Linked DNA regions of Tautonia rosea. The protein of the gene in region 1 interacts with the protein of each later gene in a pairwise test. Links are inferred from orthologs where the notes say so. Each region holds a gene or a part of one and is shown on either strand. Other genes may lie near its edges.

Region 1 (16,225 bases):
GAACCGTTCGAGCATGCCGGCATCGAACACAATGTGGCTCGGCAAGATCTTCAACGCCACCCGTCGGCCGAGCGAGATCTGCTCGGCCTCGTAGACGACCCCCATCCCTCCCCGGCCAATCTCCCGCAAGAGGTGGTAATCCCCCACCTGCCAGAACCGGGGCTCGACCGAAGATCGGGCGGCCGCCTCAGAGGACTGCGATGAAGGGGCATCGCCGTTCCTCTCGTCCCGAGGAAACATCTGCTCCAGGTCGATCAGGGTCTGAAGGATCGCAGGCAAATCGTCAGCCAGCTCGGGATAGGCCTGGATCAGCTCCTCAGGTTCGGGTCGTTCCCCGTTCCGGAAGCGCATCATGATCTCGTCGGCCAGCAACTCGACCGGGTCGCGATCTGCGATTGGCTCGCTCATCGACCCCTCCAGGCCTTTGTGCGTTCTGCCGATACCCATTGCCCCCAGGCCGTTGGGCCGAGGGCCGTTCATCCACACAAATCGGTCTCGTCCGGCCGTGGCAAAGCGAGCGAGTCAGGCTGCCTGGATTCATCCTCACCAGAATTCAAGCGACCGAAACGTGTTGCTCCCACCATGAGGAGCCTCGCAAACCCTGGCCACTCCGAAACGCCTTCCTTCACGGATCGTCCCCATGGTAGACCAAGAGCCCGAACGATCCAAGCCCCCCAGATGCGATTGGACGTGCATCCATCGCCCCAGACCCCTCGATCACGCAGCCGATTTGCAATCGAGCCTTCGATTTCCTTGGGTTTTTCGTGAACCGATTCCTCGTTCGGCCGACTCTCCTTCGTGACAGACGAGTTCATCTCTTTTAGAGGGGAACAGACCGGTGGGCCGATCACCCGACGAGGTTCTTGACGACTGGCTCGTGCTGGCCGCTCAAGGTGGCGAGGTCGATGCCTTCGAGGCCCTGGCCCGCCGCTGGCATCGTCGCCTGATCGCCCATGCCTACCGACGCACGGCCCACCTCGAAGGGGCCGCCGAGGCCGCCCAGGAGGCCTGGCTGGCGATCATCCGAGGCTTGCCGAGACTGAACGATCCGTCCCGATTCCCAGGTTGGGCCTACCGGATCGTCGATCACAAGGCCGTCGACTGGCTCCGCCGTCGCCGACGTCAGCGATCGCTCGACGACCGGCTCCAGGCCCATCCCGAGGTCATCGACCCTAATCCCCAGACCCGAACTCCCGAGGCCGAAGAGCCGCCCGACGCCGTCGATCAGCTTCGGCACGCCCTGAACGACCTGCCCAGCGACCAGCGGCTCTTGCTGGCCCTCTCCTACACCGATGGCCGTTCCGTCCGAGACATCGCGGAGTTGCTCCGCATTCCCGAAGGCACGGTCAAGTCTCGACTCTTCCACGCCCGCCAACATCTCAAACGGCTTATGGAGCAATCGCCATGAAGACTCAGGACCACGAACTCGATACACTGATCCGAAAAGCCCTCTCCGCCGAGGAACGCGCCGTGTTCGATCGCCTCGGCGAACCGTCGCTCCCGGAACTGATGACCGAGAGCTTCCGGGGGCGTCGCCGCTGGCTGAACGTCTACGTCTCGGTCGTGACCTTCGCCTTCTTCGGCCTGGCCGTCGTCTCGGCGGTCAAGATCTTCCAGACCGACGAAGTCGTCGAGATCCTCCGCTGGGGCCTCGGCTTCGGCCTCGGCCTGGCGGTCTCGCTGGCCTTGAAGGTCTGGTTCTGGCTCGACATGCAACGGCATTCCCTCTCCCGGGAGATCAAGCGCATCGAGCTTGCCGTCGCCCATCTTGCCAGTGAAATGAATTCCCACCAGGGCCCCCCGTCATGACCCGATTCCCTGCCGCGGTCGCTCCTCTCGGGCTGATCCTGCTCCTCATCGCTCCCTCGGTAAACACCTTCCCCCAGGATCTGCCCGAGGCCCCTCGCACCTCCTTCTCAAACGCCGAGACCGACCGCGCCGCCCGACGCGCGCTCGATTACCTGGCCGGTGCCCAGCAGGCCGACGGCTCCTGGGAATCCGGAGGCTTCGGCAAGGCAACCTCGGTCACGTCGCTGGCCGTCATGGCCTTCCTCGCCTGCGGGCACGTGCCAGGAAACGACGGCCCCTACCGCGACGCCATCGAGCGCGGCATCGCCTACGTCCTCGACCATCAGCGGCCCGACGGCATGCTCGTCTCGAACACCAGCCACGGCCCGCTCTACTGCCACGGCATCAGCACCTTGATGCTCGCCGAGGTCGTCGGCATGACCACCGACCCCGATCTCGCCAACCGCGCCCGCAACGCCCTGGCGAAGGCCGTCGAGCTGATCGTCCGCGCCCAACGCGTGCCCAAGTCGCCCGACCACGCCGGCGGCTGGCGCTACCAGCCCGGCAGCTACGACAGCGACCTGTCCGTCTCCGGCTGGCAGGTCGTCGCGCTCCGAGCCTCCCGAGACGCCGGCTGCACCGTCCCGTCCGAGGCCATCGACGACGCCCTCGACTACGTCCGGCGCTGTGTCGAGCCCCGCTCCGGAGGCTTCAGCTACCAGGCCGGTCGCGGCGGCCCGAACAACCCACGCACCGGCACCGGCATCCTCTCACTCGAACTCTGCGGCGAGCACGCCTCGCCCGAGGCCCTCGCCGGTGGCAATTACCTCATGAGCCACCCCCCCAGTTGGGGCTCCGACTACTTCTTCTACGAAGCCTACTACTGCTCCCAGGCCCTCTTTCAACTCGGCGACGACTACTTCCTCCCCTACTACCGCCAGCTCGTCCCGATCCTCCTCGACCGCCAGGACCCCGACGGCTCCTGGTTCGCCTCCTCCGGCAACGACCGCACCGGGGGCCGCAACTACTGCACGGCGATGGGAGTGCTCGCCCTGGCCGTCGAATATCGCTATTTGCCGATTTATCAGCGCTGATCGGCCCTTCGTCCGTCTCAGCGCACAATCTCGCATCCTGGCAAACCCGCCCGGAGCCGATCAACCCCCTCGGCCGTCAGGCCCGTGTCTTTCAGTTCGATCCGCGTCAGCCCCTGAAAGTTCAGCAGGTCGTCGATCGAGGCGTCGGTCAGCATCGTCTGGTTGAGGATGAGCCGCCGAAGCTTCGGCAGTCCTTGCAAGGGCGACAAACCGCCGTCGGTGATCTGAGTCCCCGAGAGGATCAGGTGCTCCAGGTTCGGCAGTTTGGCCAACGCCGGCACCCCGGCGTTGGTCAGCTGGGTCCGTCGCAGGTCCAGGTATCTCAGCTCCTTCAGGCGGCCCAGTTGCATGATCCCTCGATCCGTCAAATCGCTCCAGCAAACCCAGAGCATCTGCAAGTTGGAACACCGGGAGATGAGCATCAGATCTTCATCGCTCAGGTCCGCCTCGCCCAGGTGCAGATAGGTCAGGCTCGGCAAGGCGCAGAGGGTCGCCATCTCCGATCCGCTGATCGGCTTGATCCCAATCAGTTCCACGGTCCGAAGCGGGGCCGTGGCCGACGGATCCGGCAACTGGTCGAGCCGGGTGATCGTCGCCGGGTGCGTGTTGAAATCGACCGCCCCTCCCCGCGACAGCACCCACTCGGCCACCTCCCGATCGAGCGGCAAGGCCACTCGCGCAAGCTGCTCCGGCGGCGCCGGCCCAGCCCCCGCCCCCCGCCACGACCACACCCACAACCCCAGGGCCAGCACCAGCACCGCCGCAATCAGCATGAGCACCGCCGGGACCACCCATCGGTTCCGCCCGGCTCGGCGATTACGCCGCCTCGGACCCGATCGACACGGTCGAAGCTCCTCGGCCAGCTCCCAGGCCGATGCGAACCGATCGGCTGGATGCTTGGCCATCGCCTTCATGCAGATCCGTTCCAGGCACGGCGAGAGGCCCGGCACTAGCCGACCTGGCGGCGGCGGTTCATCATGAATCAACTGCTCACGGTACTCGGCGCTCGATCGCCCCGGAAACGGCCGACGACCTGTCAGCATCTCATATAAAATCACCCCGAACGAAAACACGTCCGTCCGCCGATCCACCAGCCGAGACTTGCCACTGACCTGCTCCGGACTCATGTACTGCAACGACCCTTCCACGCAGTCCTGGTCGCTTCGGTCGGTCGTGCGCAGCGCCAGGCCAAAGTCGGCCACATAGGCGTTGTTTCTCACGTCGAGCAAAATGTTCGATGGCTTCAGATCGCGGTGGATGAACCCCTTCTCATGCGCATGGGCCAGCGCCTCGGCCACCTGCCCGCAAATCGCCACCACCTCCTCCATCGGCAGCCGTCGCAGGGCAAGCTGGCTCGAAAGACTCCCCCCGTCCACGTACTTCGAAACAATAAAAACGGTCTTTTGATCCAAATATCCACAGTCGTATACTGGAACAATGTTCGGGTGGTCAAGCTGCGCGACCTTACGCCCCTCTTCCATCAACGAGTCGATGCTCAGGTCCGAGGTCCGCCGCGCGATCTTGATCGCCACCTGACGCTGCAATTCCCGATCATACGCCAGCATCACAACCCCAAAGCCCCCCCTGCCCAGCTCCCGTTCCAGGCAGTACCGGCCCGCGATCACCCGGTCGATCTCCACCGGAACAGTCGGATCGGGGGTCGAGTCGGGCTGAAGCCGGATCGTCTCGTCGCCTCGGACGGCATTCCTCACATCAATCGTTGACATCGGCATCGTCTCGCCGACGTCGGTCCCGGGCGCCGTCGACTGGGCCGGGTTGGGAAATCGCGGAGGAGCAGGAGGCGGACCTTTGCGGCGGCCAGCGGCAGACGAATCGCCTTCTGTTGGCTCAACGTGCGGGTTCGGGGTGTTGCTCGACATGAGACCATCACTCCCATCATCGCCAACCGATACCCGGAGGTCACATCAACCCCCACGGCAAGACCGCAGACCCGATCCCTCAGACCACCCCCCTCGGCAGTTCGAGGGCTGCGACTCGTTCCTCACCTTTCCAATGACCGATCCGATGTTCACAACGCAAATCCCAGTCGATCAACACCGTTCCGCCCCGTCGCGCCACATCCAGCCACAGGTTGCAATCATAACCGACCGCCTCGCCCCCCGACCGTGCGGGACCGGCACGAAACACCTCGCGACGTACCAACGCACAGCCCAGCCCCGTCCCGCCGATCGACTCCAGGCCCGTCCCCCCCTCCAGGTGGACCAGATCCCCCGTCTCCAGGTTCGTGTATCGCCAGGCCACGCTGCACCCCGGAACCACCCGAGAGCGGTAGTTCGCCGTCACGCCATCAACCATCGGACCCATCCGGTCGAGCAACCGATCGAGCGCATCGGGCGGCGGAATCACATCATCTTCCAGACACCACACCAGATCCGTCCGGGCCAGTTGCCCGATCCGGTTCCAGATCGCTCCCACCCGGTGATTCACGGCCCGGCCATGCCGCCGACGCCCCTGCTCCCCCTCGTCCAGCGGAGCATCGGCCAGCTCCGAGGCCGACAGACCCGCCACCGCCGGCCTCGGGTCGCGGTGATACGAGTGCCCGGCATACCCGTCCTGCTCCAGCAACCACCGACGCAACCGCTTCCCCACCGCCTCTGATCCCGAATTATCATAAAAAAGCAAATGCAACTGTGATGCGGGATACGACTGCCGCGCCACGGCGTCGAGCATGGCGTCGATCAAATGCTCCCGGCCCGACCAGGGAATCGCCAGCGTCACCAGATTGGTCGGGTCGATCGTCCGTCGCCACTCGCTTTGGTGGTTGGCGCGGGCCTTCGAGTGGCATACCCCGTCGTCGTGGCGATAGTAGAAATAATCCACCGGCGCGGGAATCATCCGCCAACCGTGGTCGCGGAACCGCCGCCAAAGCGCCCAGTCATCGTGAGGAATCGTGCCGTCCGGGTCAGCAGCGAAGACCGGCCAGCCGCCGACCTGCAACAGCGCATCGGTCCGGATCAGGGCCGGCACCCCCGCCAGGTTCGATCGGCCGAGCAGGTCCGGATGGTACGGCACGCTCCACGTCCCTTGCTGCGTCCCGCAAAACCGCAGCCGAGGATAGGCTGCCGCCGCCCGGCAGTCGGTCGCGATCGTCGCCAGCAAAACCTCCAGGTAATCCGGCGGAATCATATCGTCGTCGTCGAGGAAGCACAGGTACGGTAGATCGGCCATCGCCTGCATCCCGACATTCCGCGCCGGGTTTCCGCTCAAGCCCGACCCGACCTCTGCCCGAAGGTACTCCACCCCCGGATACCGGCTCACCACCTCCTCGGCCGAGTCCTCCCCATTGTCCACCACCAGGATACGTTCCGGCCGATGCGTCTGCATCATCAGCGAACCGAGCATGTGCGGCAGCCAGTTCGGCCGGTTCCGGGTCGGGATCACCACCCCCACCCGGTGCGGCAAGGTTGGCCTCGCATACCAACGGGCCCCCGCAGCCTCCTGCCCTTCCTGCTCCGTACCAACCCGCTGCGCTGCCCGCAACGACGTTCCGCCCACCATCGCCTCGCCATACTCGACGTCCCGCGTCGCCTCGCCATACTCGACCTCTTGCATCGTGTCGCCATACGCAAACGCCGAGGCTGCGTTGTCGGCACGGGTCACATCGAGCGTCGCGTCACCATCGGACACTCGCGGATTCGCACGCTTCGCCATTGATGCATCCACGCTCCAGGCCAGGCAGCACCTCGGCCCGGCGACAATTCACAGAAGGAACCTACACGACAAAATCTCACACGATTGATTCTACGCGTTCAACATCGCTCTTTTTCAAACAAAATCGCCAGGCCTCTTCATTTTCTCTCGGGGCATCGGTCTGTCGATGGAGACCGATCCTCCGACTCGGTTCCTCAACGTCGCTCCTGAATAGGCATTCGATCGCCATCTCATCCCATTGGAAACCAATTCTGCCCAGCGTTCAGGATCTCAGACCCGCCACGATTCTCCCCCCTCTCGCCTGGTGACCTCGATCATCGGCCTCGGCTCGGCAACGATCAGGCGGAACGCCAAGGGCACCACCTCGCTCCGAATCGGCTCGGGATCCCCCGGACGGCTCATCCCCACCTTCCCCAGCGTCCCCTCGACCCACCGATACAGTTCCAGCACCCACGGATCGCGGTCCACAATCAACACTTCCCGCGTGTTCACCTTCGCATAAAACGCCAGCTTCTCCCGCGCCCGGTCCCCCTGGCTCGCCACCTCCACCGCCAAATCCGGCCCCCCAAGCCAGTGCGTCTCCCGGTTGATCGCCGATGTCCCGTTCAGGAAGACGGCCACATCGGGGCAGCGATAATTCTGCGTCCAGTCCTCCTGCCGATCGCTCACGTTCACCCCGGCGAACACCAATCCCTGTGCTCCAAAATTCAAACTCACCTGAAGAATCGCTGAAAGCCGTGTGGCGATCAGTTGGTGTTCGTTGTTCGCAAGCGGCGACATCACATAGACCCCATCCCAGACCTCATCGAACCGATCCCCCCCCGAAGCCCGCCGCTGCTCCAGGATCTGGTCTTCAACGTAAGAATCGAGCACGAGCGTCGCCATCACCCAGGCTCCTTGGTGGTTCCGACCGGGACCGCAAACGACTGACGGAGGCGAACGACCCCTTCGCCTCGGGCCGTCGCCTCCGTCGCATTCTAACCGATCAGGCTCATCGAGCGGGCGGTCAGGCCCCTCGTCGGGTCAAGGGGGTCGGGTCGAAGACGGCCGACTCTCCCAGTTGTTCCTCGATCCGGAGCAACTGGTTGTACTTGGCGATCCGGTCCGATCGGCTGGCCGAGCCGGTCTTGATCTGGCCGCAGTTCGTTGCCACGGCAATGTCGGCAATCGTCGCGTCTTCCGTCTCGCCCGATCGGTGCGACATCACCGCCGTGTAACCGGCCCGGGTCGCCATGTCCACCGCTTCGAGCGTCTCGGTCAGGGTGCCGATCTGGTTCACCTTGATCAAAATGCTGTTGCAGCAGTGCTTGGCGATCCCCTCGCTCAGCCGCTTCGTGTTCGTGACGAAGAAATCATCACCCACAATCTGAATCCGATTGCCAAGCGCCGCCGTCAGCTTGGCGTAGCCGTCCCAGTCGTTCTGGTCGAGTGCGTCCTCGATCGAGACGATCGGGTATTTGTCGCACCAGCCGGTGAACAGCTCGATCATCTGCTCGGCTGAGAACAGCTTGTCCGGGGCCGACTTCCAGAACTTGTATCCCTTGCGCCCCCCTTCCTCGAACAGTTCCGAGCAGGCCGGGTCGAGCGCGATGGCGATGTCCTTGTCGCGGCCGGGGGTGTAACCGGCCTTGCTCACAGCGTCGAGGATGAACGGAATCGCCTCCTCGTTGCTGATATCCGGCGCAAATCCGCCCTCATCCCCCACCGCCGTGTTGTGACCGGCCTTCTTCAGGACCGACTTCAGGCTGTGGAAGACCTCGGCGATCATCCGAAGACCCTCGGCGTAGCTCTTCGCGCCGACGGGCATGATCATGAATTCCTGAAAATCAATCTTGTTGTCCGCGTGCTTGCCGCCGTTGATCACGTTGGCCATCGGCACCGGCAAGACCCGAGCATTCGCGCCGCCGATGTAGCGATAGAGCGGCAACCCCTTGCTCGCCGCCGCCGCCTTCGCCGCGGCCAGCGAGACGCCCAGAATCGCATTCGCGCCGAAGGTCCCCTTGTTCTCGGTCCCGTCGGCCGCAATCATCGCCCGGTCGAGCCCGACCTGATCGGCCGCGTCCCGCCCGACCACCACCTTCGAAAGCTGCGTATTGACGTTCTCGACCGCCTTGCGGACCCCCTTGCCCACATAGCGCCCCTTGTCGCCGTCTCGCAGTTCGACCGCCTCGAACTCGCCCGTGCTCGCCCCCGAGGGCACGGCCGCGCGGCCCAGCGTGCCGTCGGCCAATATCACGTCCACCTCGACGGTCGGGTTGCCTCGCGAGTCGAGAATCTCTCGCCCCTTGATCGCCACGATCATGGCCGGCTCGGTGCCGCTCGGCGCGTTCTGCCCTCGGATGCCGGGAATCGCGTTGTGGGTATGGGTACTCATCGGGTGCTTGCTCGTTGAAGAAATCTGGAGAAAAAAAGTCTTGAGAGAAACAGACGACGGACCTTCTCGGAGCGACGGACCGTCGTTGGAAAACACCGTTTCGATTCGGAACCGGGCGTCCGGTCCTCGGGTTCCGAAGACCATATTCGACTGGGGTTTGCAACGGTCGGAAGATCACGTCATCCCCTGCCACCCCGGCCGCTCCGCGATGCCAAACGATTGCTCCTTCCGCATCGGTCGCGACGAAGAAAGCCTCGGCACAGGGTTGCCATGAACAATCCACCGGGGACCCGCGGGGGGGGAGCCATCGAAACTGATGGGCGAGATCAAGTCTCGGCGCTCAGCATCCCCCCGCGATCCCGACGGTGTTCCAGCAACTCAATGCGCGAAGCGACCCCCTCCCCCCGCATGATGTTCGTTGGGCGGGCCAATGGGAGTGGTCCCCAGACCGAGAGTCGGGGGCCGCCGCGCGGTGGAGCATCCCAGGTGTCAGTTCTTGGGGGCGTTCGCAACCGATTGCGAACGCACACGGGCCGAGACCCGAATGCAGATCACGGCCCGCATGCGGTCGCCTGCGGGCTGCATATTGTGTCACGACTGCTCCGGATTGACCAGACAATCGCGACCACCTTCCCCAAGACTTTCCCGGCGGGCGGGCTTTTATGCCGCCTCGTCGCGACGTCAACCATCGCCGCCGGGCTCTAGAGTTATCGGCGCGGCACCCCGCCGTCTTGACCCTCTCGAAAATTCAACAACGCGATCCCGCTCCCTCGCCCCTCACGCCCACTCCAGGGCCACCCGCTGACCGTGCTGCGGGTGGTTCGGGTCGATCGCCCGCAACTCCAGCGTCATCCCTCCGGCCCTCAGGTGCGCATCAACCCAACCGTTCGGCAACCCGTCCTCGAACAGATACGCCACCGGCGGCAGGTTGATGAGGTACAGCCCGTCCCTCCGCCCGATCGACCACCGATGCGTATGCCCGTACACATACGCCTTGACCTGCGGCCTCGCCGCGATCAGCTCAAAAAAGGCCGCCGTATCCTGAATGCCCGACCACCGTGTTCCTTCCTCCGGCGGCGTAAACTGCGGGTTATGGTGCGCAAAGAGGATCGCCGGTTTCTCGCTCCGCCGATCCAGTTCCTCGGCCAACCACGCCAGCTGCTCCTGCCCCAGCTCCCCCGTCACCACGTCCACCTCGGTCAGCGTGTCGAGCAAGAACAGATTGGCGTGCTGCGATTCGATGATGCTCACATGCTTCGACTCGACCACCACCGTGTCCGGGCGCTGCATGACCAGGGCATCGTACAGGGGGCCTCGATCATCGTGGTTCCCCATCGTCATGTGCAGGTCCAGCCCACCTCCGGCCATCGGCTCGACGCACCGGGCCAGATTCGCGTAATCCTCGGGCAACCCCTTCAGGTAAGCGCAATCGCCGTTGAGGATCACCCCCGCCGGTTTCCGCTCCAGCGCGAGCAACTGGCCCACCACCCGCTGCAGGTTACGGGTCATGTTCACCCCTCGGGCCTCGATCTCCGGCCGACTCGGGATGTGCGTATCCGACAGCAACGCAAACCGATTCGCGTCCCACTCCGCCCCAATGGCCCCTCTCCCCACCGCCAATCCGGCCACCGCCGCCGCGCTGCCCGCCAGAAACCCTCTGCGGGACAACGCTTGCACATGAATCGGCATCGTTTGCTCCTCCTCGAATCGTCACCTGTCGGTTCACTCATTCGGAGCCTCCCCCCCTTTCGCAACGCGCCGCGCCCTCCTCGCTCCGCTCACCGCAATCCTCACGCGCGAAGGATCTTCTCCATCGCCTTTCCCTTGGCCAGCTCATCCACGAGCTTATCCAGTTGGCGAATCGCCTGCATCAACGGATCCTCCACCTCTTCAACGCGGACGCCGCAGATCACCCCTTTGATGAGCGCACGATTGGGATTCATCGCCGGCGCCTGAGCAAAGAACGTTTCGAAATCCGTCTTCTGTTCAAGCTGTTGGAGGAGCCCCGCCTCGTCATAGCCGGTCAGCCAGCAGATGATCTGGTCGACCTCCTCCTTCGTGCGTCCCTTGCGCATGGCCTTCTCAACATACCGGGGATACACCCCCGCAAACGGCATCGCAAAGATTCGATGTGCTGACATCTGTAATCTCCTTTGCATTCATTCCATGACGAACATCAGCGTTCCGGGCCCTTCTCCCTCGAATTGGGAATGGTCCCTGATCCGTTCCTGCCAATCAATGCTCCATCGAGAAGTTTCCACCGCGTAAGGCATGAGAGGATGACATTTGGGCTTGAACTTCCTTCGAGGTCGATTCCTCATGACCGACGCCCCCCTCTCCTGAAGACGATTCATACTCGCATGTGAACGCGTGATCCAACTTGCTCCACGCGCTATCCTGGCCACTCGGCGGACTCCCTTGCAGGAAAAATTCAGCCGTCCGCGTCTCCTGGTCCCGTCCTGACAGGCTGGTCCCGGCGAGCCGGGTCTGGATTCGACTCGGAGACGGGGTTAGCATACCGAACAGGATGGCGTTCAGCCGCCTTCACGGGACGTGAGTGTCGTTCACCAGACGGTGACCACCGATCGGCGTCTCGGCCAGGATGGCCAACCCCAACGAACCGCCTGCCCAGGCCCGGTCGCCACCCGTTTGAGCCAATCCGCGAACCCAACTGCGGACGACCCCGTCTCCGAGTCGAGGCCTCCTCTCACCCCTCGGCTTGCAACCGCGATGGATCCGCAGTGCATCGGCGAACCTCGGATGAGACGCCCAACAACCGGAGCGAGCACATGCTTTCCGAGGAGAACTTCAAGGCTCAGTTGGACGATCTCAAGCAGCAGTATCGAGACGACAACGCCTGGGTCGGCAATTGGAATCCGGGGAGCTGGAACGATGACGAGAAGATGGAGGAGTACATCGAGGCCGCGTGGAACCTCTACGCCGCCACCGCCACCAACAAGCTGAAGATGACGATCCTGGGCGGAACAGGAATCCGCATGAACATCGCACTCATCAAGAACTTCGGGGTGACCGGGGCGAACGGGATCCAGGACCGGGTGACGGAGAAAATCGTTCAGAACGAGCAGCAGACGCGGGCCGTACGGGCCAGGTTCCCGAAGGATGGTGCTGGGGTCTTGAATCCGAGGTTTCTCGAACGCTCGGCGAACACCCCGGAACTGCAACAGGAGCGGGATGAACTGAAGCAGAAGACCGCCGCGCGGCTCGCCTCCCCGGTCACCCTGGGGGGGAGTATCCTGAGCGAAAAAAACTGGACACCCATCCTCAATGACGCATTGATCCTCGGGGGGATCACCTCAGGTCAGATCTTCAGGCTCGGCTTGACCTCCGAGGAACAAGTGGACTGGAAGAAACTGTTCTCAAAATATTCAAGCAAAGCCCAACAGCAGGTCATCAATCGACATGGACGATCGCAAATGTGCGACGACGTCTGGAAACAATTCTTCAACGAGCACAGGTTGATGTTCTTCGAGCCGTGGGGACCACGCGTGTTCACTCGAGAACTCTTGGGCTTATTCTTCTTCGGGTACAAGCCGAAGTTCTCCTGGCACGAACTTTACTTCATCCCCGACCGCACCGGGATGCCAGACCCATCCCCGCAACAATACCTGGAAGGACTGAGGGAGGTGCAATTCGAAGCCCGACCCAGGCGGCCAAGCAACGAGTCGAAGATCTTGCGAGCGATCTCCCAGTTCCTCTTCGGTGATGAATTGGCGCTGGGATCGCCCTGGCAGGGTTAGCACGGTCCTCGGCAATACGGAGGCCGGGGGATGGACCAGGCCGGGCTCGTCGGGACCATCTCCCCCCGAGCCCCCACCACGAGCCAACGACGCCGATCGCCGCCCGCGTGCCGACCCCCGAGCGCGGTTTGCGAGCCGATGCCCCTATGCATCGCGACTCATCCACCCGACCCTCCCCGCGCCGACTACCTCCCGGTCCGATCCGTCGCGCCGCGCCCTACCCCGACCCCGGTCAGGACCCCTTCCCTCTGCCAAGGCCCGTCCTAAAGTGCGCTCATGACAACAAAGGCCTTGAGCGCGGTTATGCGCCTTCCAGACGACGCACATAGGCGACGATGCTGGCCAGCTCCGATTCGTCTCCGACACCAACTTCCGGCGGCAAATCTTCGTCAAAGGGCTCAACGATCTTGCGATCGCCCATCACCATCTCGTACGTCACGAGCCCCTCGGCGCAGCGGCCTATGAAGTCGAGGACCTCGCAGACCGAGCGGAGACCAAGGACATCGCAGTCGGACGTGCATCGCGTGTTGAACGAAAACGAGGCGTAAGGCGGCTCCACCGACACGAGCAAGATCAGTTCGAAGATCCCCCGGAGGCCGCCTCCCTTGAGCCGCTTGAGGACGAACGGTGGCTCGGGATTCTCGCGAACATACTCCTCGATGTCGTCTCCCGAGGCTCGGAATCGGTACTCGAAGGAGTTGAAATCGTCCAACTCCAACGCATAGGGCGGATTGCCTCTCGGGGCGAATGGGAAGCGGATCGAGGTCCCGTTGGGCAGGGCGATCGTGAAATCCCGGGGCTCTCGCGGTCGAGGTGCGATCTCGGCGGCCGCAGCAAATGCATCGGCAAGCCGCTCAATCGGGAAGATATAGACACGACTTACGTCGATGCTCATCGCTGAACCGAGACTCCCTTGCCGCCTCACGCCCATGCTCCGCAGACCACCCCGCCGAGCACACACCCCATGTTACTCGAAAGCGTCACGGTGGGCCGGTTCCGCTGTAGTGCGAGGTAAGGCGGCCGGTTCAATCGGATGCCACCGGCGGCTCGCTCGCAAGTGCCTTCGATCGACTGGTGACATCGGGGGGAAGGCCACCAGTGCGTCTTGTCCGCCCGGCCCAACATCCCGCCTCTTTCATTGATGCTTCCCCTTCGTACACAAGGCCGCGAGTTGCTCGACTCCCTCCGCACCGTAGGGGATCGAATCCCAATCAACACGGGCCTTGCTGGGCTTCAACCGTTTGGTGAGCAACAGTCGTTCGCCATCCGAGCAAAGATAGCCTCCTACCAAGCGATGTGAAGAGAGCGCCTGAGAGATTTTCGCCAAGATCGGCGAGTCGTCCACGACGAGTTCCATGCCATCGTCATTCGTGGGGCAAGAGAACGTAATCTCGGAGAACTCGGCGCCTTGCTCAACGACGATCTCGGCCTGCCAGTACCGCGATCGATGAGAGAAATACCTCGATCGCTCCTCATCCTTTGGGATCCGGATCCAGAAGAGAGCGATGTCTCCATCCTCGCGAGGCATCTCGGATGCCAGCGAGCGAATCGCGTCAAGCGCGTTGTTGAGATGGGAGGTCGGGACAACGACCCCGAGGCTAGCGTCCATACTCACGGATGTGGCCCCCACAAGCCGCCTCACACCCAGGCTCAGTAGACCGGACCGCCGAGCGAAGGCTTGATGATCGCAGAAAAGCCCACGCGGCAGCTGGGTCCGCGGCCGCGCGAGGTAAGGTGTCGAGCTCGCCGTCATAGAGGTCATCTCCGGACTGAGCCGCGGGCTTGCCGGCTTGGGGGGGCTCGTGCTCGATCGCGATGAATCGGAATCGGCGGCAGGCGGAGCACCACCCGACGGTCGTCTTACCCCGCGACCGCGCACCGATGCGGATGATGCCGACCTCGGCCGAATCCCGGGTCCGACCGCATCTCGTGCAGCGCACTCGCCAGGCGCGTGCAAAGCCTCTCATGATCCCCTCCCCGCTCGACGGACCACGCAAGCGTGCTCGCCGAACAGACCGGTACGCAACAAGATTTTCGCCACCCGAGGCCAGTGATTGCACCCCCTACCGCCTCACGCCCAAGCTCCGCGGCCCCACCACCGAGGGTAAGCCCCATGTTACTCGAAACCGTCGCGGCGGGCCGGGTTCGCTTCCACGTGAGGTGAGGCGCGAGGGACTTCCCCTCGCGACGTGACGAGCGGCTTGCCACCCACGATGCGGGCCACTTCCTCAGGAGATGGGGGAGACCACTGCTCCTGGGGAGCCTCCTCGACTTGCAAAGAGACTCCTCGCCTCATACCGGCGAACCAATGTCTGTGTCGGGAGCACGCCCAGAGACCGATCAAGATGACCGGGACGCTGATCAGCACGAACCCCACCGCACTTCGATCACCTTGGATGATCGCGACGACGAGATTCTTGAGCACGTTGGCCAACCATTCGATAAGTTCGCGCTGATGCACACTTCGTGCTCCGGACGGCCGCCCCGTCGCCTCACATGAAGGGTCGGCGCACCCGGCCGCCGACCGATGGCCTGGATGTCGCCGGAAACCGATCGCGGCGGCCGGTGTCCGCTGCAACCGCGGGAGACTCATTCCGGCCTTCTCGCTGTCAGCGACCGATTCCGAGCACCGCATCGCGTGCCAACGGAATCGGTCGCATCCCCAAGGAGCACCATGATGAGAGCCGCCCAGGACGACCATCGAACCTACTGCCGCGTCGACCTGCATGCAAGGACGATCATCCTCTGCACCCTCGACTCTAACAGGAAAACACTCCTGCACAAGGACATCCCCGCAAACCCCAAAGCGTTCCTCGACGCCATCGCACCGCTCCGCGATGTACCAAATCCGAGTCGGACCCGGTGGGGTCCTCGAAGAATGGGATCGCGGGCGTCTCGTTCACCGTTCGCGCAGCCCGTTGATTCGCGGGTCGTGCAAATCGTCTCCACCAGGTTCCCGAGGCCGTTCCGCCCCCCCTCACTCCCCAAAGCTGGGCGTGTGGGTTGACTCGGGAGAACATTCCACCGACCCACCCACAACGCCCGTTGATGGGTTGCTCAAAAGGCCTACCCCCCTCAATCAATCGCAAAGATCACCGGCCCGGACGTCGGATTCTCATCATCGTCGAACACATCAAGGTCGTCGATGAGGTGGGGCGTCGCTGCCGAGTGGGTCCAGGTGTTCCCCAACGCCCAGATCGTGTTGGGAGAGAAATTCACGACATCCCTGGCATTATTCTCGCGCAGAACGTTCCCTCCCGGCACGCCGTCGCCGCCGCCAAGGTCAGGCTGTGCGTCGAGAAAAATCACCACCCCGCCGAGCGGCCCGGCAATCGGATCAATGCCGGTCCCATTGCGCTCAATGACGTTGTTCCGGATGACCGGCGCAGCCTCCTGACCGCAAAAAATCCCGTAACTCTCGTGGCCGCGAATCGTGTTCGATTCGATCGCCGGCGTCGACTGCTCTCTCGCGCTGATTCCCGTGCCTCGGCATGTGAACACGTTGTCGCGGATCAACGCGGTCGAGTGTCGTGTCGTGT
Region 2 (9,878 bases), on another replicon or contig:
GCCGGAATCCGTGATCCCGAAGACGGTCCGGATCCCCTTGATGAACCCCTGACCGACCACGGCAGCCTCGGTCAGACCCGTTCGGCGCTGCTCGGCCTCAACGCGGGTGGGGTAAGGCCGGCGGTCATTGAAGCCTAGGGGGTCGCCTGGGCGAAGGTCGGCGAACCATTCTTCAAAGGTATCGGTGTCGAGCAAGTCGGCGATCCGATCGCGAGCGGATCGGGTGAAGTGATAGTTGCATTGGGGACAGACGTTACGATTGCGCTCGACTTCCTTCCGGAAGAGCGTCGCCGAACAGCCGTCGCAGCGCATCCAGACCCCTTCGGGGACCTTTTTGCTGACCGAGGGCATGGAGACGGCATCAGGCGGGGAAGTTCGCTTGGAGGCCATGGGCGGAGTCGCTCCGGTGGGGGCGACGGCCGGACTGGGGCTCCGGACATCGGCTTGAGGGGTGGTGAGCTGTTCCATCAATCTCGGGCTCGAGGGAAGGGGAACGGTGAAGTCGGGACCCTCTCGGAATCACCAGGGCCGCCGCGACTCAGGGGGGTGAGCGATCGTGTCGGCCCTCGGCAACGACTTCGATCCGTTCAAAGTCGCCTGTCGGAACCGGTTCGAGCAAGAGGACGCTCTCATCGCGCCTCAGAAAGCAGGAGACAAGCCGAGCGATCGGCTCGGCCACGACCAGGCCGATGGCTTCATCGCGGTGTTTGCGGAGGATCGGCCGAAGCGCCGAGGTGATCCGGGCCAGCGCCGTTTCCACCGGCTCGCCCTGGGGAGGGCAAACGGTACGGGGGTCCTCCTGCCACTGCCGAAACAGCTTCAAATTCCGTCGGCGGATTTCGTCGATTTGCAGGCCTTGCCAGAGTCCCTGGTCGAGGTTTCGAAGCTCGTCGAGCCGACGAACCCGAAGCCCCAGGGCACGACCCACCGTCTCGGCGGTTCGCACCACGCTTTCTCCAGGGCCGCAATAGAGCGCGGAGATGGCCACTCCGTTTCCCGAAAGTCGATCGGCCAGTTCAGCGACCTCGGCGCGGCCGCGATCGCTCAGGGGGACGTCGAGGATACCTTGAACCCGGTTCTGCTCATCGTAGACCGTGGCACCGGGTCGGATCAGGAGCACCTGCGTCATTCGAGTGACGGGTTTGCCGTCCCGCCCGGAACGCCCCCGCCTCGTTCGAGCCCACGACGCGCAGCCTCGGCCACCTCGCCCAGGGACGCCGCGTAGTTGCCATCGGGTCGATAGGTGGCCGAGCCGACAACCAGCTGGGTCGCACCGGCTCCGGTCGCTCGGTCGGCCGTTGCGGCATTGATGCCGCCGTCGATGGCGATCCGCAGGCTGGGCCGAGCCTGGCGGATCGCCCGGACTTTTTCCAGGACATGATCCTGAAAGCTCTGGCCTCCAAAGCCGGGCATCACACTCATCACCAGAACCGAATCAAGCATGTCGAGATAGGGCTCAACCACGGTCCAGGGAGTCGGCGGGTTAATCACCAGACCGGCCCGACAGCCATGATCCTGGATTTTTCGGAGGAGGTCGGCCGGAGCGTCCAGCACCTCGGCATGGACCAGGATACTGTCGGCCCCAGCCTTGACAAAGGCGTCGAGATAGGCTGCCGGATTGGTCATCATCAGGTGAAGATCGAACGGAAGGTCCGTCACCTTCCTCCAGTCGGCCACAACAGGCGGTCCGTAGCTCAGGTTGGGCACGAAATGCCCATCCATCACATCAAGGTGGAGCGCGACCACGCCGGCCGACTCAAGGGCGGCGATCTCCTGGCCCACCCTGGCAAAATCGCAATCCAGGAGCGATGGCGTGATCAGGGGCGCGGATGCGCGATCCCAGACAAGCAGTCGCTCGGTTCGATCGCTCGGCATCGGATCACCTCGGGTGACCTCGGGTCTCGGTGCGAGGGCATGATCGCTCCGACCCCGGTCCGATGACCGATCCCTCCTGCTCTGTTCCGAGAGCCAGGGATCGATCGTATCTCTATACCACTGCCAATCGCGAAGGTCCAGAGAATCCGTCCGGCTACCCCAATCGGTTCGCTCCAAACCCCCAACGATCGAATATCAGACTCTCCGGGAAGAGATGGCTCCCAATTGACCCAGCTTTCTCCGTCCGCACACCTTGTGCCGATGTGGAAGGCAGAGGTCGGTAACCGATTGGTCTGTCCGTGACCTTCAGGTTCCATCGGACACCTGCAGGGGTCGGATCGCCCGAAATTCGCAATCCCTGCCATTTCCTGAAGGTTTCGCTGCGGAGGGACAACGCGGACGTCCCAGAGTTTACGTGAGGGCCAGGGATGCCTCCGGATCGAGCACCTTGCCATCACACGATGCAGTGACCGTCAGACGCATCATGACCATTGCCAGCGGACCCGTATCGGGACCCGGAAAGTCGCGCTGCGACACGGCTTCCCGAGTCCCGTCGAGTCTCTTGGCGAGTCACTTGCGATCCGGGATGACCAGGAGCGAGTTGAAGGTCTTCCCTTCGAGCGATTCCAGAAAGGCGCCGCCACCGGTAGAGACGTGGGAAACCTTGTCTGCCAGGCCGAACTGTTCCACGGCCTCGGCCGTTTCGCCTCCTCCGACGGCAGTGATCGCGGGAGAGGCGGCCATGGCCTCGGCGACGGCAACGGTTCCTTTGCGGAAGGGCTCGTCCTCGAACTTGCCCATCGGACCGTTCCAGACAACCGTTCCGGCGTTCCGGATGATCTCGGCGTAGGCTTCGGCAGTCTTGGGGCCGATGTCGATCCCGATCTGTCCTTCGGGAAGGTCCGAGCCCTCGACGACCGTCGTTTTGGCTTCGATTGGATCGAGCGAGGTGGTGATCAAGTGGTCCTGGGGCAGGACAATCTTGTCGCCCCCGAGTTTCAAGAGATGCTGGGCCACGTCGAGGCGGTCTTCCTCGCACCGGCTCTTGCCGATCGAGTGTCCCTGGGCCTTGAGGAAGGTGTAGGTCATCGCGCCACCGATGAGGAGCTTGTCCACCTTCTTGAGGAGGCTTTCGATCACGCCGATCTTGTCGGAAACCTTGGCCCCTCCCATCACGGCGACCATCGGGGGCTTCGGCTGACCCAGGAGCTGGTCGAGGATTTGCAATTCCTTCTCCACCAGGAGGCCAATGGCTCTCTGGGTGCTCGGAAATTGCTCGGGGACGGCGAGCATCGACGCCTCATCACGGTGGCAGGTGCCGAAGGCATCGTTCACATAGCAATCGGCCAGGCTGGCGAGTTGCTTGGCGAACTCGGGGTCCCCTTTCTTCTCTCCTTTGTTGAAGCGGACATTCTCCAGGACCACGATCTCGCCAGGCTTCAAGGCAGCGCATTTGGCCTGGGCGTCGGGACCAACCGTATCGTCGGCCTTCTGCACGGGGCGGCCGATCAACTCCTGAAGCCGAGCGGCGACCTTGTCCATGCGGAAGGCGGCATCGGCCTCTGGGTCCCCCTTGGGGCGGCCGAGGTGGCTGACGAGGATCAGTGAGCCCCCCTGGTCGAGAATGTGATTGAGCGTCGGCAGGGCCGATCGAATGCGACGGTCGTCGGAGACCTCGCCGTTCTTGGTCTGGGGGACATTGAAATCAACCCGGACCAGCGCCTTCTTGCCCTTGAAATCCAGGTCCTTGATCGTTTGCTTGGCCAAGGTGCTTGTCCTTTTTCCTTCTCGGTGCGGGATCAAGGTGATCGGGCCGGTGGCTCCCTTCAACTTGGGAGATCGGCTCGTCGGAGACGTCATCAACACGCAGATGAGACAACGCCCGGCCTCCCTTGTGTGGGATCGGCCGGGCGTCGCAGCAAGGAAACGAAACGAGATGGCAAGAACTCGAACGGCTCGGCTTAGAGAGCCGCCATCTTCGAGATCAGCTCGGCGGTCCGGCAGGAGTAGCCCCACTCGTTATCGTACCAGGCGCAGGTCTTCAGCAGGTTGCCCTGCATGACCTGGGTCCAGTCGGGAACGAAGATGCAGGAGTGGGGGTCGGTGATCACGTCGCTGGAGACGATCGGATCGGTGACGTAGGAGATGATCCCCTTGAATGGAGCCTTGGACGCGGCTTGCTTCAGGGCGTTGTTGACCTCGTCAGCCGTCACGTCGCGCTTCATAACGGTGGTCAGGTCAACGATACTGCCGGTCGGAACCGGAACGCGAAGGGAGATGCCGGTCAGCTTCCCCTTGAGCTCGGGGATCACTTCGCCGACGGCCTTGGCGGCGCCGGTGGTCGTCGGGATCGTGTTGATCGCGGCGGCCCGGGCGCGGTAGGGATCGCTATGGATCTGGTCGGCCACGCGCTGGTCGTTGGTGTAGGCGTGGACGGTCGTCATCAGGCCCTTTTCAATGCCGAAGGTGTCGTTGAGCACCTTGGCGAGCGGGGCGAGGCAGTTGGTCGTGCACGAGGCGTTGGAGATGATCCGGTGGTCGGCCTTGAGGTGTTCGTCATTGACGCCGAGCACGACGGTCAGGTCGAGGGCGTCCTTGGCCGGGGCGCTGAGGACGACCCGATCAGCTCCAGCGTCGATGTGCTTCTGCAAGCCGGCCCGGTTGGTGAAGAACCCGGTCGACTCCAGGGCGATCTGGCAGTTGAGCGATTTCCAGGGCAGATTGGCGGGGTCCTTCTCCGCCAGGATCGGGATTTCCTTGCCGTTGACAACAATCGCCTTCTCAGCGGCCTCGACCGTGCCGCTGAACCGGCCGTGGACGCTGTCGTACTTCAATAGGCTCGCCAGTTTCTTGGCGTCGGACAGGTCGTTGATCGCGACGATCTCAAAGTCGTTCGGCCGTTCCGCCATCACGCGGAAAACCAGTCGGCCAATACGACCGAAACCGTTAATACCAACACGAACAGCCATGGAGAGAATCCCCGGGTCGTTAAGGAACGCGTCAAATGGGTGTGCAAATCGAGGGGACGAAGATCGCAAGTGAGCATTTCGTAAGCGACTTCGACTGATGGCGCGGATTATAGAAATTCGGCTTTCGGCCTGTCAATCCAAGCCGCGCGTCTGAGCAGTCCGCAGCCCTGACAACGCATCGGGAATTCCGAACAAAACGGAATCGGAGCGAGGCCCTGGAACTGGGGCCTCGCTCCGATCGACGAACCATCGAGCTGTTGAATCTCGGGAGGCGTCAGGCTCAATGAGACTTGAACCAGGATCGCCTCGGAGTTGCGGGCACGTAATAGAGTTGAACCGGGGTTGCCTGCGGCACCGCAATCGAATGGGAGATGACCGGGGCAACCGTGGTGACCGACTGCGATTGCACGGTGACATACTGAACCCGGGGTTGAGCAACCCCTTGCAACTGCGTTGAGGTCTGAGCCGAAGGCGCTGCCTGCGGGGTTGAGGTTGTTCTGGCCGGTTCGGCCTCGATCACCGTGATCTGGATCGAAGGGGGATCGCCTCGGCCGGGGGGTGATTGCTGCTGGCCCTGAGTGACCGATTTGGCCACGTTCCCGAATGCCGGCACGGTAATCAGGGCTTGCTGCGCTGGCACTTGCACGACGCTGACCTGCGCCGGTTGCGCCGGCAAGGCATAGAGGACCGAGGATGCGGCCACGGGTTGAGCCACAGGTACGGCGATGAGCTGACTTTTTTTTCGGAAGAAATCGCCGGCCACGGTGGGTCGATGGCCAAGCAGGGGCGTCAGGAGGACGACCCCGAGCAAGGCCAGGCACCGGACATTGATCGAGGACACCGTCATGGTTGTTCGCTCCTTGACAGGAATTCCGGAATCCATCGTTCGCCTCGGAAGGCGAGGGAAAAGGTTCTGAGCCAAACGGTTGGAAGTCTGGGGCTTAAGGGACAACAAGCCCCGTCAGTTCCAGGGAACGCACCATCGAGAGACGCGATTCGGAACACTGACTTGGGTGGGCCGAGCCGTCGTTGGCACGGTGATGATCGGAGGCACCGTGACCACGGGGGGCTGCACGATGAGGGGAGGATGACCGGGATCAATCGCCCGGGAGTGCTCGGCCAAAATCCGCTCAACTTCCCGATCGACCGCTTCGAGGAAGTCCGAGGGCAGTGTCTCGGCCGTTCGACCCGAAATCCTCGCCGCGTGCTCCCGGAAATACTTCCGGAGCGTCGAGCGTCGGGTCAGCAGGTCAATTCCGGCGACGATGAGCCCCTGATCGACAGCCCTGGCCAGTCTCGCCAGCCGATGGAACTGTTCCAGGGCCAGCTCGAACGGCTCGACGCGGGGAGGCTCCTCCGTCGCCGAAGGCCCATCGGGAGCGGTCGGTTGGTTGGGGGTGGACGGTTCGTCGGGGGGAGGGGTCGTCTCCGGAAGAAGCGCGACGGGAATGCCCCGAGCGATCAGTTCGGCCATTGCCCGAATCTGCTCTCGGACCGGAATGGGGATCGAGGCCTCGGGGTCTCGGAGGTGGACCACGTCTTCGAGCCGGGCGATCCCGAACTGCTCAAGCTGCTCGATCCGGTCACTGATGCCGGGCCATTCCCCCGAGATTTTCCATTCGGCGTTTTTGCGACGAAGCAATTCGAAGAGGGAATCAAGCTCGTCTTGAAGCAGGACATCGGCCTCACGTTCCGCGTCGTCCGTCGGCCCAGGGGTTCCGCCAAGTCTCTCGACAACCATCGCGAGGACGTAGTCACGCTCGGCCGAAATGAGATCCCGAGGGTCATTTGAGGGGGAGACCGCCTTCGCAGCCATCGCAATAGCTTCGCGCTCCAGCGTTTCCCGTAACCGGGCTTGATCGAGGTTCGATGCGTTGAGCTGCTCGAATCGATCCGTGAGGACCTCGGTGAGAATCGGTTGGAACGGCCGGAGGCGAACAGGGACCGAAGGATCGTCGATGAGCAACGGGCCTTGATCGGGCTCAGAAGGTTCAGGCGGTTGGGAATCATCCCTCAAGACCAGCGAGACGAGCCGCCCTGCATCCTGTTTCAGCGAATTGGGTAAACGCAGAAGCTGCTGCTCAGAAAGACCGGTTCTCATCACGTTATTGATGAGTTGATACGCTTCGATCAATAAGCGGCCTCGCAAGGCGTCGGCGGCCAGGTCCGGTTCCGCTGACTTCAATTCATCTTGAATCCCATCGAGCGTGCGCCAAATGAGATCAAACTGGTCAGGAGAGAGTGACTCTTGCTTCGGATCGGCCGCGCGTCCTTGTTCCCGAGCCCTGGCATTCGCCATCGAGGCCAGCGCGACCAGGATCACCAGAACGATCCGGAAGGACGTCGGGTCGGGTTGATTCACCGTGTTCCCCCTCCCGTTCGAAGGCACCGTACTTAACCTGGCAAGTGGGCACGCTCCAGTTTCTTCCCAACAAAGGAAGACGAGGCATTGCCGGCCAAACCACGCAAGTATAGCAGCCAAATTGAGCCGGCGCGAATTCAAGGCAAAGGGCGTTCACCCGCTCGATCAGCCTGCCTTGCGGACGAGAATCCCATAAGCGCCGAGGCCGGAGCGGAGCCGGTGTCGGAGGTGCAAGCGATAGTGTCCCGGGGTCAGCTCGCGTTCAATCAGGGCGTTGAGGCCATTCGGACTGCTGCCGTGATGGTCATCGGCCAGTACCTGCTGACGGGCGTCTCGGAGTGTGAGGACCCAGTATTCCTCTCGACTTCCTGCCGGCGTGAAGGTTTCCATGAGGTAACGGCCAGGCGAGGCGATCTGGAAACCGAAGGGGATCTCGGCCCCTCGGATCGGCAAGGTACCGGTGTAGGGTTCGCCGAGGTTGAGCGGCAGATAGCCGGTCGGTTCCGCTGGGATCGAAGGGGGCGGTTGCACCGAACCCTTCGGGTAGATCGACGCGATGTAGCGTCGGTCCCCTTCCGACAGTTCGTGATTAAGCTGGGTCGTCGAGACGGGGCCTCCGGCGAGAATTGAGGCCGGGAACGCATAGAGCATGATCGATTTGGGATCAAACTGCGTGGCATTCTTCAGCAACTCGACCCGAGTTGGCTGGATGACCTGTTCTCGGACCGTACGCTGGTCCCATCGGTGATTCTGCCAGAAATAGTCGTAGACCTCGGGAACCTTGAAGATCAGGCCCCCGCGAGGGTTCTGATGCTCGTGAATCAGACCGAGGGCATGCCCGAACTCGTGCAGGATCAGCCGTTTGACCTCGTTCGGGTTGGCGAGCACATCGTCGGTGAACCCGAGCGTCATCGACGGGAGTCGCCGATCGATCAACACCGATCCGGTCCCGAGGTACGACTGAAAGATTCGGGTTGTCGGCATCGTGATCCGGAGATGAGCATCAACGAACCGATCGCGACTGAGGAAGTTGAACTTCACGTTTGCCGCGTCTTCCCAATCACGCACATGCCGTTTCACGAGCGACTGTACCGTCGGGTGACCATCGAGAAAGACCACATTCAGGTGGACCGGGCCACGTTTGGGACGATCCCAGAGGGTGCTGGAGAGGGCTCCGGCGCGGAGTTGGCCGTGAGCGCCCATTTGTTCGATCGGATGCTCCGCCGTGCAAGGCACCGGAAGCATGCCATTGATGGGGTGAACCATGGTGCTGATTCCAAGGGGTAAATACCAATCCGAGCATCACACGTCTGTTGAGAACCTGTTGTCCTCGTTCTCTAGAAATCATCTGAGAAATGGCGAGTCTTAGTCACAAAAACCAAAAAAACGAGCTCTAGCCCTTCGACTGGGACCGACGCACTGGCCGAAATGCCTGAGGATTTCCACGTGATCACGCGGAGAGGAGCGATGGGCGGAGAGTGATCGCATCGCTCCCTTCGACGCGGGAATCGCCTCGATTAGCGTTTCCACCAGGGTCGTTTCTGCTCAGAATGTCCGATCGCGGGCCAGCCATGATGTCCTCTGCCGGAATCAGACTGCGGCGACGGGACCGCCGTCGGGTAGACAGGGGACGCGGGGATGATTCCCGGAGCCGAGGAGGGCTGGACCGGTACGGTCATGAGCGGAACTGTCGCGGATGCAGGAAGCGACATCGCAGGAACGAGAGCCATTGTGCCGGCCGTCTGGGGCTTCGGCTCCGGTCTCGGCAAACGGACTCGAGGATACCCATGCTTCTCCAGAGCCTCTCCGAGCAGGAGAAATCCCTTGCCGAGCGCTCCGATCATCGCGTTGACCACGTCGGGATTCTGAAGCAAAAAGGCCACGGCCGTCGTTCCAACCACCGATTGCTGAGGGGCGACGGACATCCCCGACATTGGAGCGGCGGTCATGATGGTCGCACCGGGATTCGGGGGAGCATAGGCCGTGGGGGGCATTGCAGCATGGCCTTGCGGCGAAGGAGCCCCATAGCTCGGAACATCGGGCTGGGGAACCGCGAAGAGATTCGGAATCGCCTGCGGTTGTCCGCCAACCACGGCATAGTTGATCGTTGGGGCGGCCTGAGGCCCCTGCACGATCGTGATTTCTGGAGGAGGCATCTGTCCGAGCATGATCCGGGGGGCCTGTGGCTGAATGTAGATCGTCGGTGATTGCTGCTGCACAATGACCGGAGGCCCCGACTCCTGCATGACAACCGGAGAGAGGGACGGAGGACCGGCCTGCCCCACCGGAATCATTCCCGAGGTGGGAGGGTGCGGTTTGCTCGGAGGAGGGGGAGCCAGGCCCGGCTGTTGTGGAGTCGCCACGGGAACAGCCACAAACGATCCAGGGTCCCGATGAAACAGGCCCGTTTGACTCACTTCCGGATCACTGCTCGTTGTCGAGCTTCCCCCTCCCATCAGGCCAATTGAACCGATCCAGGCGGCCACCTGTGCGGTGTCGGTCGGACCGGCAAGTGTTCCGAGTCGAACCAGGGCTCCATCCCGGCTTCCGTAGGCGAGCAGCGTCGGAAACTGCTGGACCCCAAGCCGTTCAACCCGATCGGCGAACAGTTCCACGGGCAATTCTGCAAACATGGCGATCTGGCCGATGGAGCTGCTGAGCAGGTCTCTGAC

What was found.
Region 2: the proteins of eno (region 1) and rpe interact in binary tests that used the Escherichia coli proteins (3 or more experiments, as listed by UniProt). The link is inferred for Tautonia rosea from one-to-one orthologs.

Annotation. Positions count from the first base shown.
Region 1 is NZ_JABBYO010000008.1:178,942-195,166, forward strand. Bases 6,709-9,697 are described here. They hold eno (phosphopyruvate hydratase), read right to left. Parts: upstream 8,857-9,697; coding sequence 7,561-8,856; downstream 6,709-7,560. Other genes in these bases: HG800_RS15750 (Uma2 family endonuclease), read right to left, coding at 6,825-7,439. In the rest of the region: HG800_RS15720 (protein kinase domain-containing protein), read right to left, coding at 1-408; HG800_RS15725 (RNA polymerase sigma factor), read left to right, coding at 839-1,408; HG800_RS15730 (DUF6768 family protein), read left to right, coding at 1,405-1,809; HG800_RS15735 (prenyltransferase/squalene oxidase repeat-containing protein), read left to right, coding at 1,806-2,882; HG800_RS15740 (protein kinase domain-containing protein), read right to left, coding at 2,900-4,609; HG800_RS15745 (glycosyltransferase family 2 protein), read right to left, coding at 4,842-6,554; HG800_RS15760 (metallophosphoesterase family protein), read right to left, coding at 9,706-10,617; HG800_RS15765 (DUF2200 domain-containing protein), read right to left, coding at 10,719-11,069; HG800_RS15770 (hypothetical protein), read left to right, coding at 11,670-12,686; HG800_RS15775 (hypothetical protein), read right to left, coding at 12,988-13,581; HG800_RS15780 (hypothetical protein), read right to left, coding at 13,822-14,301; HG800_RS15785 (hypothetical protein), read right to left, coding at 14,803-15,147; HG800_RS15790 (DUF1565 domain-containing protein), read right to left, coding at 15,762-16,225. UniProt on the Escherichia coli protein: Catalyzes the reversible conversion of 2-phosphoglycerate (2-PG) into phosphoenolpyruvate (PEP). It is essential for the degradation of carbohydrates via glycolysis.
Region 2 is NZ_JABBYO010000002.1:527,834-537,711, reverse strand. Bases 1-2,881 are described here. They hold rpe (ribulose-phosphate 3-epimerase), read right to left. Parts: upstream 1,876-2,881; coding sequence 1,126-1,875; downstream 1-1,125. Other genes in these bases: HG800_RS05005 (phosphoglycerate kinase), read right to left, coding at 2,446-2,881; HG800_RS27925 (hypothetical protein), read right to left, coding at 2,287-2,412; HG800_RS05015 (histidine phosphatase family protein), read right to left, coding at 539-1,129; accD (acetyl-CoA carboxylase, carboxyltransferase subunit beta), read right to left, coding at 1-468. Outside these bases: more of HG800_RS05005, read right to left, coding at 2,882-3,642; gap (type I glyceraldehyde-3-phosphate dehydrogenase), read right to left, coding at 3,837-4,844; HG800_RS04995 (hypothetical protein), read right to left, coding at 5,125-5,691; HG800_RS04990 (hypothetical protein), read right to left, coding at 5,806-7,206; HG800_RS04985 (hypothetical protein), read right to left, coding at 7,372-8,472; HG800_RS04980 (hypothetical protein), read right to left, coding at 8,724-9,878. UniProt on the Escherichia coli protein: Catalyzes the reversible epimerization of D-ribulose 5-phosphate to D-xylulose 5-phosphate.